4 regions of the Lentibacillus daqui genome follow, and region 2 is predicted to be linked to each of the others. Evidence: predicted binding sites of a transcription regulator. Region 2 holds the regulator's gene; each other region holds the start of a gene.

Region 1 (4,683 bases), 1.3 Mb from region 2:
CCAGTCCTAAAAATCCCCAATATATTTCCCGTCCTTGTGTATGAAACGCCATCACTCGTGAAAAATTTCTTGTTTTAACAAGCTCGGCCATTGCGATTGATTCCGGTTCAGACAGAGGGGCAGTTCCTGGAAAATCCCTCGGACCTGGTACCTTTGGTTTTCTTTGTGCTTCCTTTTCCCATAATGCAGGGTATTGCTTGTTAAGATCAACACCCAAAATATTTGCTTTCCAGCTGGAGAAATCCGCATTCTGATCGTTTAGTTGGCATACGTCAGCTTGATATGATCCGGCAGCAGTTGAACCATTTAAGACAAGATTCACGCCATCAGGATTTACCATTGGAACAATTGACAGACAAGTATTAATATATTGAGATAACATATAAACATCAAGGATCGAAGTATTATTTGTAAGTGACAGTGCATATTGATTTACAAATTTCATAATAACCGAAGTAGTGATCCATTCATTGGCATGAAACGACCCATTGATATGTATATGTTTATCTCCCATACCAATTTGCAGTTCAACAATATCTTTGCCCATAACAGAATGGCCAATCGATTGACCAATGATGAATGGGTAAACGGTTATCAGCTGGTTGATCGTTTCCACCAGTTGTTCATATGTATATGGCTCACCATCAGGTACAATTAGCTCATTAATGCGTTCTGGAATGTATATCCGTTGTCCAGTTTGAATATGACAATTTTTTACAAATGGGTTCACTAATAATATTGCATCCATTGGGAGATGATAATGATTGGCAATCTCCCATAATGTATCTGTTTCAGCTACTATATATTCACGTAAACGGTAACCAGGAATTTGCAAACTTGCCCCAGCCTCAATTGAATCTGATGTCAGCTTGGGGTTTGATTTTTCAATTAAAACGGCTGGAATACCAAATAGTTGGCTAAAATACCATAATGAATCATTGCGTCGTACCGTAACTTCCATTCAATTTCCTCCTCTGACTAGAGATATCCAGCAATCAGTATCTCTACTTTTCCTATTATTAATCCTATGACAAAACAGACAAAAAGATGAATTTCAGCGAAAATCTTGAAAGAATCAGGGTTGTTCGTTACTATATTAGTATACAAATTTTACTTTACTTTATGGATGAATTTGTACATATAGAGAAAAGGTATTGAAAGGAGGATTTTCACGTGGCATTTGTGATTACTTCACCTTGTTTGAATGAAAAATCAGGCGAGTGTGTGGAAGTATGTCCTGTTGACTGTATAGAAGAAGGTAAAGATATGTTTTATATTGATCCCGATATCTGTATCGATTGCGGTGCATGTGAAGCAGTATGTCCTGTCGAGGCAATTTATATGGAAGATGAAATACCAGAAGAAGAAACGAAATACATTGAATTAAATCGGCAATTTTTTGAAGACCGGTAAGTACCCCAGCCGCTGGAAGTTGGAGCCGGGTGAGGGAATAAAGCTATGAATTTTATACTGCCTTAACTAGTAGATAAAGCCACTATGGGGTACATGGTGGCTTTATCTATATTATTGTTTGATTGAAAAACCGGTAAAATCTTGTTCGGTTGCTGATGTTGATTCAACTTGTATCTGATCAACACGAATAAATGGACTAAATCCAGACTTCATATCCTCCAAATATTGTTCGATATTTGTATGATCTCCGGCAATTTCCATCTCCACTGTGCCATCTTCCTTATTTCGCACCCATCCAACCAGTTTATGCTGTACCGCTGATTGTTTTGCTGCGTAACGAAATCCAACACCTTGAACGCGACCACTTACGATTACGTGAATTGCCATTGTTTTATATATCCCCCTTATAATTATCGTTCTGTCTATATATTACTTAACCATAAACAGATAAAATAAAACACAATGGAGCGATTTCTTTATCACCATTAACCGGCAGTAATACCCCCATTGATTGAAGTTTCACTTTATAAAAAACACGGTGATTAGGGATTAAAAGGTTTTCATATTGGTAATGCTCATAGTAACAATATAGGATCAAATGTACAGTAATAATTGGCGAAAAGATGCTGAAACCTGCGTGCAGCCAAGATGGTGGAACAAGTAATTTGTATGCGGTATCAAAACCAATGTAACATCACTTTTTAAGCTTGTACTACTGGAAAAAGTGTCAAAAAAGCAACAACGTGACAATTCTCACATTAATTTGATTACGTATTGTTATAAGATTTTTACCATGTTATGCTACATTTGTATTAAGGAAAAAGAAAAGTACTGTTATAGTTTGAATCAACTTTTGACTAATACAGTTCTTTTATTCAGTTTAAGTAAAAAATAGGAAGTGATGAGATGTCAGGGCCTGCTTTAAAGCATGTGGACAGTCACGCGGCTATCCATGAAGCCGCATTAAATGAAGCAGCAGAGTTAACGGAATTACTCGACAAGCTTGTAAAAGACGGGCATGTCGAAAAAGCTTTGGAAGTGGCATTTGTTACCGTGGAACATTGGGAAACTCGTACACTAAGGCACGCCGATTCTGAGGAAGAAGGATTATATAAAGAACTTGCTGAAGCTGATCCGTCCTTAAAAGATTCGATTGTAGAATTAACACGTGATCATAATCTGTTAAGACTGCTAGTTGCAGAAATCAGAACATTACTTGATCAAGGGACGGTCAACGATTACATTGTGCAACGATTTCAAGCATTAATTATTGTTGATGAGCTTCATAATCGATCAGAAGAGAAGATTTTACCTGATCATTGACCATGTCATTATTGGAGGTGGAAACATTGACATCAGAAAATGAAAAAACTCCGAAAGAAAGATCATTAAGGATTTGTTTTCCAAAGTTATACAGACAAATTGTTACAAAACTGGAAGACTTTCATATTCACCCATATGATCTGCAAATAAATATAAAAGAGAAAAAGGGGAGTTACCAATTAATTCTTCATTATGGGAAAGGATACTCCCACACTGTGTCGCAACATTTTACAGCTGTGCAACTGAACGAAATGGACCCGGGTATTATTGATTTCGTTCTGCAAAACGTGGATGCGATTAAGGAAGTAATGGTTGCCGATTACTTTAAAATGATGAAAGTGTAAACCACTGGGGTATCCGATATTTGTAGAAAGGAAGATTGTCAATGTTTATGTTTGAAGAGGATGCCAATCTTGTTCAAGACCGTGAAGATTTGATTGCTGTACTTCGAATGCGGTTTGGGAATATACAACCAGGTGTAGTGGATGCTGTTTATAAGATCAGTGATATGAACACTCTGGAGCGCTTGATCCTGGTTGCAGCAAATGCACCGGAATTAAAAATATTTCTCGAGGAGTTGGAAGAAGGATCCGGCACATTTAAATTGTTGGGGGAACGCTTTAATCCAATTGATTCATTACATGAAGAAGGGTGATTTCCGTTGAGAAAAACAAAAAATAAGCTACTGGATTCATTAAAACATATTAAACGCGGTGAGCAAATCAATCAGAATTGGACAGAGGAAAGTCCGCGACCACACGCCTGGGAAGACATATATCGCAGACGCTGGCAGCATGATAAGGTTGTTCGATCCACACATGGTGTTAACTGTACCGGTTCATGCAGCTGGAAAATTTATGTTAAAGACGGGATTATCACATCGGAAACGCAGCAAACAGATTATCCAACTACCGGCGATGATTTTCCGGAATATGAACCAAGGGGCTGTCCGCGAGGGGCAAGTTTTTCCTGGTATACATACAGTCCTATTCGCGTGAAATACCCGTATGTTCGTGGTGATTTATATGAACTGTGGAAGAAAGAACGTGCAAATGGTCTTGATCCTGTTCAGGCCTGGGAAAATATTGTGACCGATCCAAATAAACGCGCGCAATACGTTGATGCCCGTGGTAAAGGCGGATTCGTTCGGGCGACATGGAGGGAAATGTGCGAAATCATTGCCAGTTCCTCGATCCACACTATTAAAAAGTATGGTCCTGATCGTATTGCTGGATTTAGTCCAATCCCAGCCATGTCTATGGTTAGTTATTCCGCCGGTTCACGTTTTCTATCTTTGCTAGGTGGTACGATTTTAAGTTTCTATGACTGGTATGCAGACTTACCGCCAGCATCACCGCAAGTTTGGGGGGAGCAAACCGATGTTCCTGAAAGTGCGGACTGGTATAATTCCAAGTATTTTATTATTTGGGGAACCAATTTACCACAAACCCGTACACCTGATGCGCACTTCATGGTGGAGGCCCGGTATAACGGTACAAAGGTTGTTGGTGTCAGCCCTGATTATGCGGAATATGAAAAATTTGCCGATATATGGCTGCCGGCACGGGCGGGAACCGATGCAGCACTTGCTATGGCAATGACCCATGTCATCTTAAAGGAATTTTATGTGGAAAATGAGACTCCATACTTTAATTCTTATGTGAAAAAGTACACAGACTTGCCATTCCTGGTAACGATTAATGAAGACTCCCGGAGTGGAAGATTTTTACGCGCGTCAGATATTGATTTGCGCGTAACACCTGATTTGGCTGAGTGGAAAACGGTTGTCTGGGATGAAACAACGGACCAAATGGAAATTCCTAATGGCAGTCAAGGTTACCGTTGGGATAATGGAAACAAGTGGAACTTGGAATTGGAGAAAGACGATGGATCAGTGATTGACCCAAAACTGAGTTTTATCAATGAATCCGATGAAACCGTTCTGGT
Region 2 (4,683 bases):
TTACAAAGCCTGCCAATATAGCGGGCTTTGTAACACTATTTTGGAAAGTCGGACTCCTTTAGAATTGTTTCTGCTGGGACATCCAACATCTGCTCAATGGTACTATTTGTATTCGCTACATAGGAGGAAACCATATGATAGCCGGCATTATAACCGGCCCATCGCGGAATAAATCCTTTTCCATACAGCAATTCATAGTGCCTGCGTTCGGCTCTTTTTACGGTACAATTTGGTTGAAGCCATTTTTCCCAGTGATACAAGGCCGTTTTGGATGGATAAAGGGTTGCCCATTTTGCCAGGTGTTCCTTGCCCAGGCGCTCTTCCACGGCCATTTCCGCCAAACCTTCCAGAACAATAGAATCAAGCAAATCCATGTTTGCTTCGGATTTATCAAGGTGTTTTAACCGGCATACATGATTATATTCATGAATCAGCAGTTTCTCCAGCTCAACTTTTTTATTGTATGGGGTGACAAACAAAAACACTTTATCCGGATAGGACAAACCGGATAGCCCGTTAAAATCAGCCTGGAGTTTTCGATTTTGCACATTGGAAGGCAATATAAAGACAGGGACATCGGGGCCATGCCAATCTTTTCGCAGCTTGGTTAGTGATGTCTTCACGGTCTCCCAACAATTTTTTTCTTTTAACGATTTGATGATTGACTTATCGTCCGGGCTTGGCAAAAACAGCCCGTTTCTCAGTAAATGCTCATGAATTTCAACAGTATTTGCATGATGAAAATAGGGTTTTAGTCTGCCGCTTATTTGCTCTTGGTGATGTTTTCTTACCTTTATTTGGGATGTTTCCTTATCTTTTTTTGCCATGTACGCGTCAAGCCACTTAGATGTTTGCACAACCGCCATTTACAACCAATCCTTTTCCAAAGTTGAACGATCACTATACTATATGACAGATAACCCAAATTGTTCCGGGGCAAAGGGACGGTTCTTCTGTTCCGGCAATCTTTCACATGGAAAAAAACGGTGGGACAAGGATCCTGTCCCTCTGTCCCTAAAGGTGAGGCAGGAGAACCGACCCGAAACCGGCCCTCTGTCCCTACAATGGATAATGTTTTAAGAAATAGACGAGTGCTTGCAGTTCTACAGCTAAATCAATATGATGGACACGGACATTGTCGGGGACTGTTATTCTGGCTGGGGTAAAATTCAGAATGCCAGCGATTCCCTGGTTGACAAGCCTTTCTGTAATTCCATCCGCTTCGCTTGCCGGTACAGTCAGGATAGCCACTTGTACGTCGCCGAGCTTTTCTTCCAGCTCGCTAATATGATAGACAGGTATCCCGCCAATATCGGTTCCCACTTTTTCTTTATTGGTATCAAACGCCATTACGATTTTGGTGTTGTTGTTTTTCATAAAATTATAGTGCAAAAAAGCCGTACCAAGATTTCCGACCCCAATGAGGGCAACCTCGGTTGTTTCATCCTGATCCAGCGTTTTCCGGAAAAAGCCAAGCAAATATTCTACATTATAGCCATAACCTTTTTTTCCCAAAGCACCAAAGTAACTAAAATCACGACGAATGGTGGCTGAGTCCACTTTAACTGCATCACTTAATTCCTTGGAGGAGACGCGCATTTTCCCCTGAATGTGCAGATTGTTTAAAAACCGATAATATAGAGGTAATCTTTTTGCTGTTGCTTGCGGAATCTTATTTTGCTCCACCGTTATCCTCCCCTTGTTCGCGATGATAGTCACCGGATTTTCCGCCTTTCTTCGCTAATAAGCGTGTTTCTCCAATGATCATGCCCTTATCAATCGCCTTACACATATCATAGACGGTTAATGCTGTCGCAGTAGCAGCAGTTAATGCCTCCATTTCCACTCCCGTACTGCCTTTTGTTTTGACAAACGCTTCTATTTTCAATTCAAACACGTCATCTTTGACATGCCAATCAAATGAAATATCGATCCCTTTCAATGACAATGGATGACACATGGGAATCCAGTCAGATGTTTTCTTTGCCGCTATAATACCGGCTACTTGAGCGACCGCTAGTACGTCGCCTTTTTCTATTTGATGATCGTTGATTTTTTGATAAATTTCTTCTGAGACTTTAACACTGGACGCAGCAATGGCCGTTCGTTCTGTCTCAGCCTTTTCACTTATATCCACCATACGGGCTCGTCCCTGTTGATTAAAGTGTGTGAAATCCGCCATTTTTTCAACTCCATTTCGCTTTCAACCGTACTTCTTATAGTTTAACAGAAACAGGAACAGAAGTCGTGATTTATTTCACATTCAAAAACCGCAGTCGAAATGACCTACCTTATACTTTCTAACCTTCCAAGAATACGATACACTAATGTGGATGAGGTGAACGATTTATGATTATCATGCAACTAAATGGCATTTCCAAATCCTTTGGCGCGGAACAAATATTATCGAATATAAAATTGGAAATAAAAGATAAAGACCGAATTGCTATTGTCGGGAGAAACGGAGCAGGGAAATCTACCTTGCTGAAAATAATGGCTGGAGAACTTTCCCATGATGAAGGGGAAATACACAAACCGAAAGATCTTTCCATTGGCTATTTGTCCCAACATACAGGACTTGAATCCGATAAAACCATCTGGGAAGAAATGCTGACGGTTTTTCAAGACTTAATGAAACAAGAAAAACGCTTGCGTATCATGGAACAACAAATGGCAGATACAGATTCGCTTTCCCAAGAGGATTATCAACAGCTATTACATGACTATGACCGGGCACAACAGGCCTTTACAGCAGGTGGCGGATATCGTTACGAGGCAGAGATAAAATCTGTACTGACGGGGTTAAACTTTCAGGACTATGATGACAGCACCCCGATCAATGCATTGAGTGGCGGCCAGAAAACCCGGCTTGCCCTGGGTAAACTGCTGTTGATGAAACCAGATCTGCTTATCCTTGACGAACCAACCAACCATCTTGATATTGATACACTTGCATGGCTGGAAAATTATTTAGTCGGTTATCCCGGAGCGGTTACTATTGTTTCCCATGACCGCTACTTTTTGGACAAAACCGTGACGATTGTTTATGAGATCTCTTACCATCATACAAAAAAATATCATGGAACCTATAGTAAATTTTTAGAACAAAAGGCCCAGCAATTTGAACAGAAAATGAAAGAATATGAAAAACAGCAAACAGAAATCAAACGAATGGAAACCTTTATTCAAAAAAATATTGTCCGGGCATCGACAACGAAGCGCGCCCAATCCAGACGAAAACAATTGGAAAAAATGGAGAAACTGGATAAACCTGCCGGGGAGGAATCATCAGCACATTTCACATTTGAGATTGCCCGCAGAAGCGGAAATGATGTACTAAAATTAAATGATGTTTCCTTTCGCTATGACGATGATAAAAAAGAGCTGTTTTCCCACGTCAATTTGCATGTCAACCGCGGAGATCGGGTTGCACTGGTTGGACCCAATGGTGTGGGGAAAACGACCCTGCTTAAAATAATACTTGGAACCTTAAAACCAAATCATGGAACGATCCAGCTTGGTACCGGTGTACAAATTGGCTATTATGACCAGGAACAAATGACCTTAACCCCGACAAAAACCATCTTGCAGGAATTATGGGATGACTATCCAACCATCAATGAACGAGATATTCGAACCGTTTTGGGCAACTTTTTATTCTCCGGGGATGATGTTTTAAAACAGGTACATTCCTTAAGCGGCGGCGAAAAAGCCCGTCTGTCATTAGCCAAACTGATGATGCAAAAAGCCAACTTACTTATCCTTGATGAACCGACAAACCACTTGGATATTGATAGTAAGGAGGTACTGGAGGCAGCATTAATGGATTTTCCGGGAACCATTATCTTCGTATCCCACGATCGATATTTTATCAATAAAATTACCGATCAAGTCGTCGAGATGCAACATGATGGGGTTACCGTCTATTTAGGTGACTATGACTACTATCTGGAGAAGAAGCAAGAAGAAGCGGAACGGGAGCAATTAAAACAAGCGAACAAAATCGTACCTGAACGCGAGCCAAAAAACAAATCGGCCTCCACCTTCCAGGAAGAAAAGAAGCGACAAAGTGAACAGCGAAAGAAGGAACGTAAAATTGCGGAGCTTGAGACAACCATTGAACAATTAGAAACAGAACTAAGCCATTTAGAACATAAAATGGCGGAACCAAAAATTTATCAAGATCATGAAAAGGCATTAGAACTAACTACAAAAACGGATAAACTACGTGGAGAAATCGAACAACTAATGGAAGAATGGACGGAATTACAATAAAGAGGAACTTTCTTAGCTTGAAAAAAAGCACGCCAAACGGTTATCCACCGCTTGGTGTGCTTTTTTATCTTAAGTTGAGAACTGTGTGTGTCTATTCCGCAGTTATCCACAGTTCAAAAAAGATGAATACTGTCTTGTTTAGAGTTATGCACATTATCAACAGATTTTTCGTGACTTATCCACAATTATTGTCCACACATTCATGAGGGAATATAAAGGACATCGATTTAGATATCCACACCTCTGTTGATAGCCTGTTATTAAGTTAATAACAGTCCTGGATGGGCATTCATATCCCAGCCTGCACGTTTGCCTTGTTCGTAAAAAATTGTTCCGGCAGCACCGATCATCGCTGCATTATCGGTGCATAGTTTCAATGGTGGTATTAATAATGGGATACCGGTATCA
Region 3 (4,683 bases), 1.8 Mb from region 2:
CTGAAATTATTATAGAGATAGCGTAGAGGGTCAGCGGGAGCATGAGTGGTAGTTTGAGATTACTGAAATATCCAGATGGTCTGTACAGAGTGAAGTTGCGGTGGTTGCTTTTTATCTTATTTTATAAGGGGCGTAAACAATCAAGAAAAAAACTTTCCATAGATGGCCGATTTGATACCAACCATCCATGGAAAGTTTTTTCAATGGTGTGCTACTTATTCTGCTTTGGTAACAAGATCAAGTTTTCCTGTTGCCGGATCGATAACCAAGCCATGTACCTTAATTGCTGGGGGCAGAAGTGGGTGATTGCGCACAATATCAACACTTTGCTTGACGGAATCTTCAACAGTTGTAAATCCCTCGAATTCCTTATGTACATCAATGCCGGCATGTTCGAGTGTTGTTAGTGTATCTTCCGCAATACCTTTTTCAAGCATGGATTTTTTTAATACATCTGTATCCACGTGGGACATGCCGCAATCGTGGTGACCAATGACCATTACTTCTTCTGCTTTTAGTTCATAGATAGCGACTAGGATACCCTTCATGATACTGTCAAATGGGCTACGAATAATTGCACCGGCATTTTTAAGCATTTTTACATCGCCATTATGAATATTTAATGCTTTTGGCAACAATTCAACAAGTCGTGTGTCCATGCAGGTTACAATAACTAGGCGTTTATTGGGAATATTATCGGTTTTGTAGGGCTCGTATTCCTTTCCTTCTACAAATTTTTGGTTGTAAGCGAGTATCTCATCGATTTGCATCCAATCCACTCCTTCTTAAAAATCTCTTCTATATAACTATAGCAGGTTTTGATGCTGTTCGACCAGTCTGTTGTATAAAACGGGGAGTTATTCCATTGGTTATTTCAAACAAGGATCGATTGAGGTGAAAGAAGGCGAACAGGCGATGTCTAACTGGCTAAATTTTTCGGGATATTTTACTTTATTGCTTCAAGTGCGTGTTCAAAAAGGAGAATAAAAAGGACCGAGAAGTTCTAGGCGGCGTAGCTTTCAGACTGTTTATTTTGAATTGTCCGATCTATTTTGAGCAAAAGCCAATGTTCAACCTAAAGTGAGCATTGGCTTTTGTTTAAATCAGTCACCCATACTCATGCCTTTTAAAGTAACAGCCGTAATAAATCCTGTTACACAAACAATTGCCGTCGAAATAACGATAGCTGTTGCGATACTCATGAAATATACCCCCTTATATAATCGTAACGTTACTTAAGTCTACCTTGGCTCCATGTAAAAAGTTGTAGGTTAACTTATCCATCCTGGCCCCGGAAAAATCGGTTTTCCTTACATCTGACTGGCGAAATTGAACGCTTGTCAATATTGCATTACGAAATGATGCCTTCTTTAACGTGGATCCTTCAAATATCGTTTGATGAAAGGTTTCCCCATCAAAGACTAATCCCTCCAAATTGCTATTTTTAAAGTGTGTGCCATTATATATACAATGTTTGAAAGTTGCCCCTTTCAAATTCGCGCCTTTAAATAGCGTTCCGGTTAAATTGACATCTTCAAAAATGCATTGGTATAAATCACTGCCTTTAAACGTACTGTTGGTCAGGTCAGAATGGCTGAAATCGGATCCCTTTAACTCACTGGCATTAAATTTACCATCATGAACCGAAACCGAACGGAAATCTGAATCCCGGAGACGTTGGCAGGAAAAATTCATCTGTACGGCTTGCTCTAATTCATTATGTTTTAGATTAATGGATTCTACCAACTCCGATACCTCACCAATGGAGTCGATGGTTAACCTGTATGCTTCTTTATCACTGTATCCTTGTTGTTTGTAATCATCATATTTTTCTTTGAGATTTTGCGACAGTTCTTCTTCCAGTTCTTTGGCAGATTTTACATTTTGATAGGGCATAAAAATGCTGTGCACATGCGCTTTTATTTGGTCAATCATGGATCATTATCCTTTCTATTGTTTAACATTTTTCATTCGGGTACTTCATTTCTCATAACAAGCGTTCCAGAATCTTCTTTGCCTGTTCCCAGTTTTGTTTATTTTGTTTATAGGTTTCTTTCCCGCTTAATGTGATCGTATAATATTTTCTTCGTCCGCCTTGAGTCGCGTCCCCCCAATAGGAGCGGATGTTGCCTTCTTTTTCAAGCCGTTTCAAACTGGAGTACATGGTCGCTTCCTTTAATTCGTATTGTTCCCCTGAATTCGCCCGGATTAATTTACTAATTTCGTATCCATATTTATCTCCATTTAACAAAAGTTTTAAGATCATCGTATCAGCGTGTCCGCGCAGCAGATCGGAGGATAGCTTTGACTGAACCACATCCTCACCTCCTTGTGTATAATATATAATAAATTACTATATCTGTCAAAGTAATTTGTGTATAACAGCAAATATGTAAATGAATAAGGGGACTCGAATGAAAAAGATCAGCGGCAAACGGAAAAAAACAGCAAGCACTTGAATTATCACTTGAGAGTGTTGGCCAAATGTTTGGGAATAGTGCTTTCATCACGAAAAAGAAGCAGAGTGTGCTCCCCAAGTTCGGAAGGGAGGAAATAGAAAACAAAGGGAGAGAAACGGAAGAATGTCAAAAAGGTGTCATAATGATTGGATCTTTATGTGATTTTTTTCACAGTTGGTGAATGTGTTTTGTCATAAGCTAGTGATATGAAGGTAGGAAGGGATTTTATTCAGTTTTAAAAACCAAATCTGGAAAGGGATGGTTGAGCATGAATCGGCCAAATCTACAACTCTCGCTGCAATCCGTCAGTTTGATCGTTGGGTTTATGGTATGGGTGCTGATTTCCTCGTTGATGCCAATTATTAACGAAGACATTCATTTAACAGCCGGGCAAATGTCGCTTGTTACGGCGATTCCGGTTATTCTTGGATCTGTGTTAAGGGTTCCGATCGGATTTTATACAAATCGCTTTGGTGCCCGGACAATTTTTATGATTAGTTTTGTTATCCTTTTGTTTCCTGTGTTTTATATGAGTATTGCCAAGTCGTTTACCGATTTAATTATTAGTGGACTTTTCCTTGGGGTTGGTGGAGCCACGTTTTCTATCGGAGTAACCTCACTGCCAAAATATTATCCAAAAGAAAAACATGGATTAGTAAACGGGATTTATGCGGTAGGGAACGCAGGAACAGCAATCAGCACATTTTTTGCGCCGATGCTGGCAAAATCGTATGGCTGGGAAAATACGGTTCGCTTTTATCTTGTTTTGTTACTTGCATTTATTGTCATTAATTTTATCATTGGCGATCGCAAGGAGAAAAAAGTCAAGGTTTCCATGATGGCGCAAATCAAAAGTGTTTACCGCAATCAAACACTATGGTTTTTAAGTTTTTTCTATTTTATCACGTTCGGTGCTTTTGTTGCCTTTACCGTCTATTTGCCTAACTTTTTGGCATCACACTTTTCACTGGATCCGGTTGATGCCGGGATTCGAACAGCCGGCTTTATTGTATTGGCGACATTGTTGCGTCCATTAGGTGGCTGGCTTGCCGATAAATTTAATCCGTATGTGATTTTGATGATTATCTTTTTGGGAACCAGTATATCAGGTGTTATCTTATCCTTTTCACCAACGATTGGCCTTTATACGTTTGGAACGTTATCGGTTGCTGTTTTTGTCGGGATTGGAAATGGTACCGTGTTTAAGCTTGTCCCACTGCATTTTTCCAAACAAGCCGGGATCGTCAACGGAATTGTGTCGGCAATGGGCGGACTAGGGGGATTTTTTCCGCCAATTGTACTCACAACGGTCTTCAATTTAACCGGACACTATGCAATTGGTTTTATGGCATTGTCAGAATTTGCACTGGTCAGTTTTGTGATTGTCATTTATATGTATTATCAAGATCGCTTGAGTATTGAGGGACGAATTATTGAAGGAGCCGCGGAAGGCATCATGGTCACCAACAAACATGGTGTTATCCGAAACGTTAACCCTGCGTTTACGCGTATAACTGGATTTAAGGAAGAAGAAGTGAGAGGGAAAACGCCGAGTGTACTTAAATCGGGCAAGCATGATGAAACTTTTTATCAAGACATGTGGGAGATCATGCGGGAAAAAGGTTATTGGGAAGGAGAAATCTGGAATAAGCGGAAAAACGGTGAGATCTATCCCGAATGGTTGACCATAAGCCAGTTAAATAACAGCAAAGGACAGCCGCAGTATTATGTCGGGATGATGAGTGATATATCTGAAGTGAAAAAGTAAAAAAGAAGACCATATGACATCTTCTTTTTTTGCAGGAATACTTACCTATTTTGAGGAAAAGAAGAAAAAGGGCATTGACTTTAAATTTTAGTAATATTATAATTACTGGGAGTCAAATAACGAGAGGAGGTCATTACCATGCAACGCCAATTACAACGACAGCAAAAGCAACAACTATACAAGCAAAATTTTATAAATGGTGTGACCTCAAACGATGTCAGTGGAAGCAATAGCTGATTTACATGATAAGCTGAAACTGTTTGGTAAAGGTCACATATGTCTGTGGCCTTTTTGTGATTTAGAACAGCTCATTCGCCCGGCTAACGAAATTTTTGTCGGTAAGAACACTCTATTTTACGAAAGCATACGTCATAGGCGACGTGTGCTTTTTTGTTTAGGGATAGTTGAACGAACCGGTTGATAACAGCGCTAATCCGGTTGATATGTTGGCGAGAC
Region 4 (4,683 bases), 1.1 Mb from region 2:
GTTCCTATTCATTGGATATTTTGTCATTAGGAATTTTGCAAAACCATTGGATGAATCGGTTAGAATGATCAAGCAGTTCACAGCTGGTAATTTCAGTACACGTACATACATAGATAAGCCGAAATCCACCGGTCAGCTAAATCGTCATTTGAACGAACTTGGAGAAAGCTTGCAAAAAACGGTCAAGTTATCCCAGATTCAACAAGACCAGTTGGAGACGTTAATTGAAAACATTGACAGTTCTTTACTTCTCATTGATATGGACGGGCATTTACGGCTTGCCAATCAAACCTTCCAGGATATGTTTCATATTAAAAAAGGAGATTGGTTCCACAAAAACTATCAATATGTTCTCCATGATGAGGAAGTTAGAAACACAATACATGAATCCATCGTTAACGAAACGATTGTACGTCAATCCGTTATCCTGCCGCTTGGTATTGAAAGACGATATATTGACATTTACTGTGCCCCAATTAAACACGGTTCCAGTCATGCGAAAGGAATTGTTGTCGTCCTTCGTGATATTACTGAGCTAAAGAAACTAGAAAAAGTAAGAAAAGAATTTGTTGCTAATGTGTCCCATGAATTAAAAACCCCTGTTACCTCTCTAAAGGGATTTGCCGAAACACTGTTGGATGAAGAGATGAAAGATGAAAATATTAGAAAGAAATTTATGACGATTATTTTGAGAGAAAGTGAGCGATTGGAAGCGTTAATTTATGATTTACTGGAACTCTCAAAAATTGAAAGTGATACGTTTCAACTGAATTGGCAAGAAGTGGATCTTAGCAAAATTGTAGATGAAACGCTTGAATTACTACAAGAAGAAGCAAAAGAAAAAAGCATTGATATACAATCCGGGGCGAAAGGACATACCGTGATCGAGGGCGATCCTTTTCGCTTGAAACAAATGTTCATTAATGTTATCACAAATGCTATTGTTTATTCCCCCGAAAAAGGGTTTATACATGTTCATGTTGAAGGTTTCCCTCGTACTGTTGAATTTATTGTCAAGGATAACGGGATAGGAATAAGCTTGGATGAAATTCCGCGAATTTTTGAGCGTTTTTATCGCGTTGACAAGGCAAGGGGCCGGAATTCCGGCGGTACAGGTCTTGGGCTTGCCATCGTTAAACACTTAACAGAGGCGCACAACGGAAGAATTGATGTAAGAAGCGAGATCGGGAAAGGGACAACGTTTAAAATTATATTCCCTAGGTCACAAGAATAGAACTTACAATATCGGATCAACCATGGAGAAGCGAGTATTACAATAATACACGACCCTCGCTTAAGAGGTAAATAAAGTTGGAATCGCTACAAGTGTCCCGAATAAAATCATTAAGGACAGCACTATTATATTTTTCCTGGAAAGCCGTCAACTGAATTGAACGGGACGGCTTAATTGCCGATTTATACAAACTGCTCGATACGGACCTGGTAGTTTTAACCAGGTCCGTCCCAGTGCAACCTTTTCATTGTTTTTCACACCCATTTATATTATTATTTATACTGTTAACTTAAGGTTGTACAGGTATGTGAAAATAATCACGAAGTATCGATGCGGCTTGGGGTTTTTCTCCAGCACATGATATATAAATTTTATAGCAAGCAGGAGAGAAGAAAATTGAAAATAGGAATCGATAAAATAGGCTTTTATACACCTCATTTGTATGTAGACATGAACAAACTGGCTGTCAGTAGAAATGTAGAACCCGAGAAATTTACAATCGGAATCGGCCAGGAAAAAATGGCAATTCCACCGCTAACTCAGGACGCTGTCTCACTTGCAGCAAACGCGGCCCTGAAAATATTAGATGACGATGATAAAGAGAAGATTGATTTTGTTATTTTTGGAACGGAGTCGGGGATTGATCACTCCAAATCAGCAGCGGTATATGTTCATCAATTGCTTGGGTTAAAACCACAAGCACGCGCCATTGAATTAAAACAGGCCTGTTATGGGGCAACTGCTGGTATCCAAATGGCTAAAGGGCATATCGCACTACATCCAGGAAGCAAAGTGCTGGTATTGGGATCAGATATCGCCCGTTATGGTTTGAATACCTCGGGAGAAGCTACGCAAGGGGCTGGTGCAGTTGCATTACTCATTAGTGCAGATCCAAAAATTATGGTTTTGGAAGAACATAATGCATACATGACCGCTGATATTATGGATTTCTGGCGGCCAATTTACGCTGATAAGGCATTTGTGGATGGAAAATTTTCCAATGAACAGTATATTGCGTTTTTCAATAACGTTTGGCGGCAATACAAAGAAAAGACAGGTCTGGAACTGCAAGATTATGAAGCAATCTGTTATCACTTGCCATATACAAAAATGGGTAAAAAGGCGTTGCGCACCATTTTGGATGAAGGAACAGTAGTGGACCAGGAACGGATCATGGCCAATTATCAAATTAGTACGGCGTATAATCGGGTGGTCGGCAATATTTATACAGGATCATTGTATTTAAGCTTGTTATCGTTATTAGAACAAAAAGAAAACCTGGAGGCGGGATCCAGAATCGGGTTATATAGTTACGGCTCGGGTGCAGTAGGTGAGTTCTTCAGTGGAATTTTGCAACCAAATTACCGAAAACACCTGCAAATAGACCAACATACCAAGCTATTTTCTGAACGTACCGAGGTAACTGTTCCTGAATACGAAGCCATTTTTGAGGAAACTTTACCCACGAATGATCGGAAGGTGGAATTGGAAATCGACCAGGATCCTGCAACCATTTGCTTTGCAGGTATAACGGATAATAAGCGACAATACATCAATAAATCAGCTAAATAACTGTAACAAATTAGTAGAACCATAGCGAGCGCCAATGCTATGGTTCTATTTTTATTTCTTGGCAGGGTAGCGGTAAAAAGTATATAATAATGGTTACATTAATCGGAAAGATAGTTTGGCTATTACTATTTTAAAGAAAGGACAATCCCAATGGAAACAGCGACCCAATCATTACCGGAACATGAAATCCTGGCTATATTACGGGCTGCAGATGAAATTATTGCACAAGGCGGACGGACATTGCTTGCCAAAATCCTGAAAGGTTCACGAGAGAAAAAGGTTCTTGCACTAGAATTGGACAAGTGCCCAGTCTATGGTTATTTCAAACCGGAAAAAATGGAAGCGGTCAAGGAAAAAATTGAGTGGATGATCGATTATGATTTCCTTGATATTCAATATTCAGGGAAACTTCCGATGATTGTGTTCACGGAACGCGGCTGGTATATTGAACGGGATCGGCGTGCTGATGAATTTTTGGCTGAATGGGATAAGTGGATAGAAGAAGATCAACCAATACCAGATATGACCTACTTAAAGGATCGCAATCGAGGAATGATACTTTTGCTATTGAAAAAAGTGCAGGAATCGGGGGAAACTAAATATATCCCGTATCTGGAGGCATGGGAACAGGTTGACTATAAAAAGGTACGTGCGGAAATCAGGAAAACAATCGGCATGTTGAAATCTGGAGAACAGGTTGATCGTAGTGAAGCTTTGGAAAGGCAACAGGAATGGAACGAAGCATTAAAAGGATCTGCCCACAGGATATACAGCTAAAGTGCTGGGAATGTGGTGATCGGTTTACCTTTTCAATCGGAGAACAAAAGTTTTTTAAAGACATGGGTTTTCAGTGGCCAAAACGATGTGAAAAATGCCGGTTGGAACGGAAATTTGGCGAATTATTTTGAAACAGTCTCAAAAGGAGAGGAGAATGAACGTGGCAGCCGCAAAGGAAAAATTAGCAGAAAAGAAAGAGCAGTTACTTCAGCTTACAGGTGATTTTAGCAAAACGTATTTAAATGAGGAATATGAGGTGGTTGTAAAAAAGCTGATCGATAAAATGGCTAGAAAGCGGGATGTGCCATTTATTGCCGGGAAAATTGAAATTTGGGCTGCGGCTATTATTCATGCATTGGGGACGGTGAATTTTTTATTTGACGAGAGTACGCAACCATATGCTTCTGTTACAGATATCAATGAATATTTTCATACAAATAAAAGTACTGTCTCGCAAAAGTCAAAAAAGATTCGCGATATGTTTAACATGTCCTATTTTGATAGTGAGTTTGCAACAGAGTCGGTTAAACAAGAGAATCCACTTAATAATATGTCAATGATAAATGGACTACTCGTTCCAAACGATATGATTAAGACAGATTTGGATGATGGGAATTAAGGGTAGCCGAAATCCTGGGTGTTACCATACAAGATAAAAGTGACAGTGAACGATTTGAATTGATGGAAGTAACGAACGAGCATTTGGGAAGGTACTACCGGTATTTGCAACAGCACTTGACTTTTCCTTTTCGAGCAACTTATGAAGAAGAAACGGGACCGCTTTCATTTACTGAACATGAGTTGAATTGTCTCCAGCTGGATCAAGAGATACAATTTGAAGAATTTTACGGAATCCTCGTTGAATGTAGGGAAGGGAGAAAGAAAACAATACGGGAATTAGCTGATATTGTAGTCGATGAGGAAAATGTAAATTATCAACTAATTGACGATTATCAAACATGGTTTTGGAATTATCGTTAGAATAGTGAAGCATGGTTAGGGAGAGAACTTGATGAATAAACCAGTAGAATCAGATGATATATGGGATGCAAACCTTTACGACGGGAAGCATGGATTCGTTTCCAAATATGGGAATAACG

What was found. Region 2 encodes Rex, which represses fermentation and respiration genes when NADH is low (regulators of the CRP and FNR family bind a similar motif). Its sites were predicted from a motif close to TTGTGAAATATTTCACAA; they were not measured.
Region 1: O2S85_RS09555 (hemerythrin domain-containing protein) is a predicted target of Rex. The motif match lies at 2,155-2,172, and genes of this name have one in related genera.
Region 3: O2S85_RS13100 (nitrate/nitrite transporter) is a predicted target of Rex. The motif match lies at 2,616-2,633, and genes of this name have one in related genera.
Region 4: O2S85_RS08855 (hydroxymethylglutaryl-CoA synthase) is a predicted target of Rex. The motif match lies at 1,540-1,557, and genes of this name have one in related genera.

Annotation. Positions count from the first base shown of each region.
Region 1 is NZ_CP114176.1:1,880,795-1,885,477, forward strand. It holds gene O2S85_RS09540 (M14 family metallopeptidase) at 1-961, opposite strand, end outside; gene fdxA (4Fe-4S ferredoxin) at 1,174-1,413, shown strand; gene O2S85_RS09550 (acylphosphatase) at 1,525-1,800, opposite strand; gene O2S85_RS09555 (hemerythrin domain-containing protein) at 2,320-2,736, shown strand; gene O2S85_RS09560 (hypothetical protein) at 2,739-3,080, shown strand; gene O2S85_RS09565 (hypothetical protein) at 3,122-3,391, shown strand; gene O2S85_RS09570 (nitrate reductase subunit alpha) at 3,398-4,683, shown strand, end outside.
Region 2 is NZ_CP114176.1:623,274-627,956, reverse strand. It holds gene O2S85_RS03385 (DUF2268 domain-containing putative Zn-dependent protease) at 36-827, opposite strand; gene O2S85_RS03380 (redox-sensing transcriptional repressor Rex) at 1,060-1,692, opposite strand; gene moaC (cyclic pyranopterin monophosphate synthase MoaC) at 1,673-2,182, opposite strand; gene O2S85_RS03370 (ABC-F family ATP-binding cassette domain-containing protein) at 2,350-4,275, shown strand; gene tsaD (tRNA (adenosine(37)-N6)-threonylcarbamoyltransferase complex transferase subunit TsaD) at 4,536-4,683, opposite strand, start outside.
Region 3 is NZ_CP114176.1:2,581,007-2,585,689, reverse strand. It holds gene O2S85_RS13120 (beta-class carbonic anhydrase) at 216-770, opposite strand; gene O2S85_RS13115 (hypothetical protein) at 841-987, shown strand; gene O2S85_RS13110 (pentapeptide repeat-containing protein) at 1,216-1,935, opposite strand; gene O2S85_RS13105 (PadR family transcriptional regulator) at 1,988-2,317, opposite strand; gene O2S85_RS13100 (nitrate/nitrite transporter) at 2,728-4,227, shown strand.
Region 4 is NZ_CP114176.1:1,755,122-1,759,804, forward strand. It holds gene pnpS (two-component system histidine kinase PnpS) at 1-1,234, shown strand, start outside; gene O2S85_RS08855 (hydroxymethylglutaryl-CoA synthase) at 1,631-2,806, shown strand; gene O2S85_RS08860 (RQC-minor-1 family DNA-binding protein) at 2,957-3,583, shown strand; gene O2S85_RS08865 (zinc-ribbon domain containing protein) at 3,538-3,714, shown strand; gene O2S85_RS08870 (DUF6398 domain-containing protein) at 3,738-4,202, shown strand; gene O2S85_RS08875 (calcium-binding protein) at 4,265-4,564, shown strand; gene O2S85_RS08880 (class I SAM-dependent methyltransferase) at 4,596-4,683, shown strand, end outside.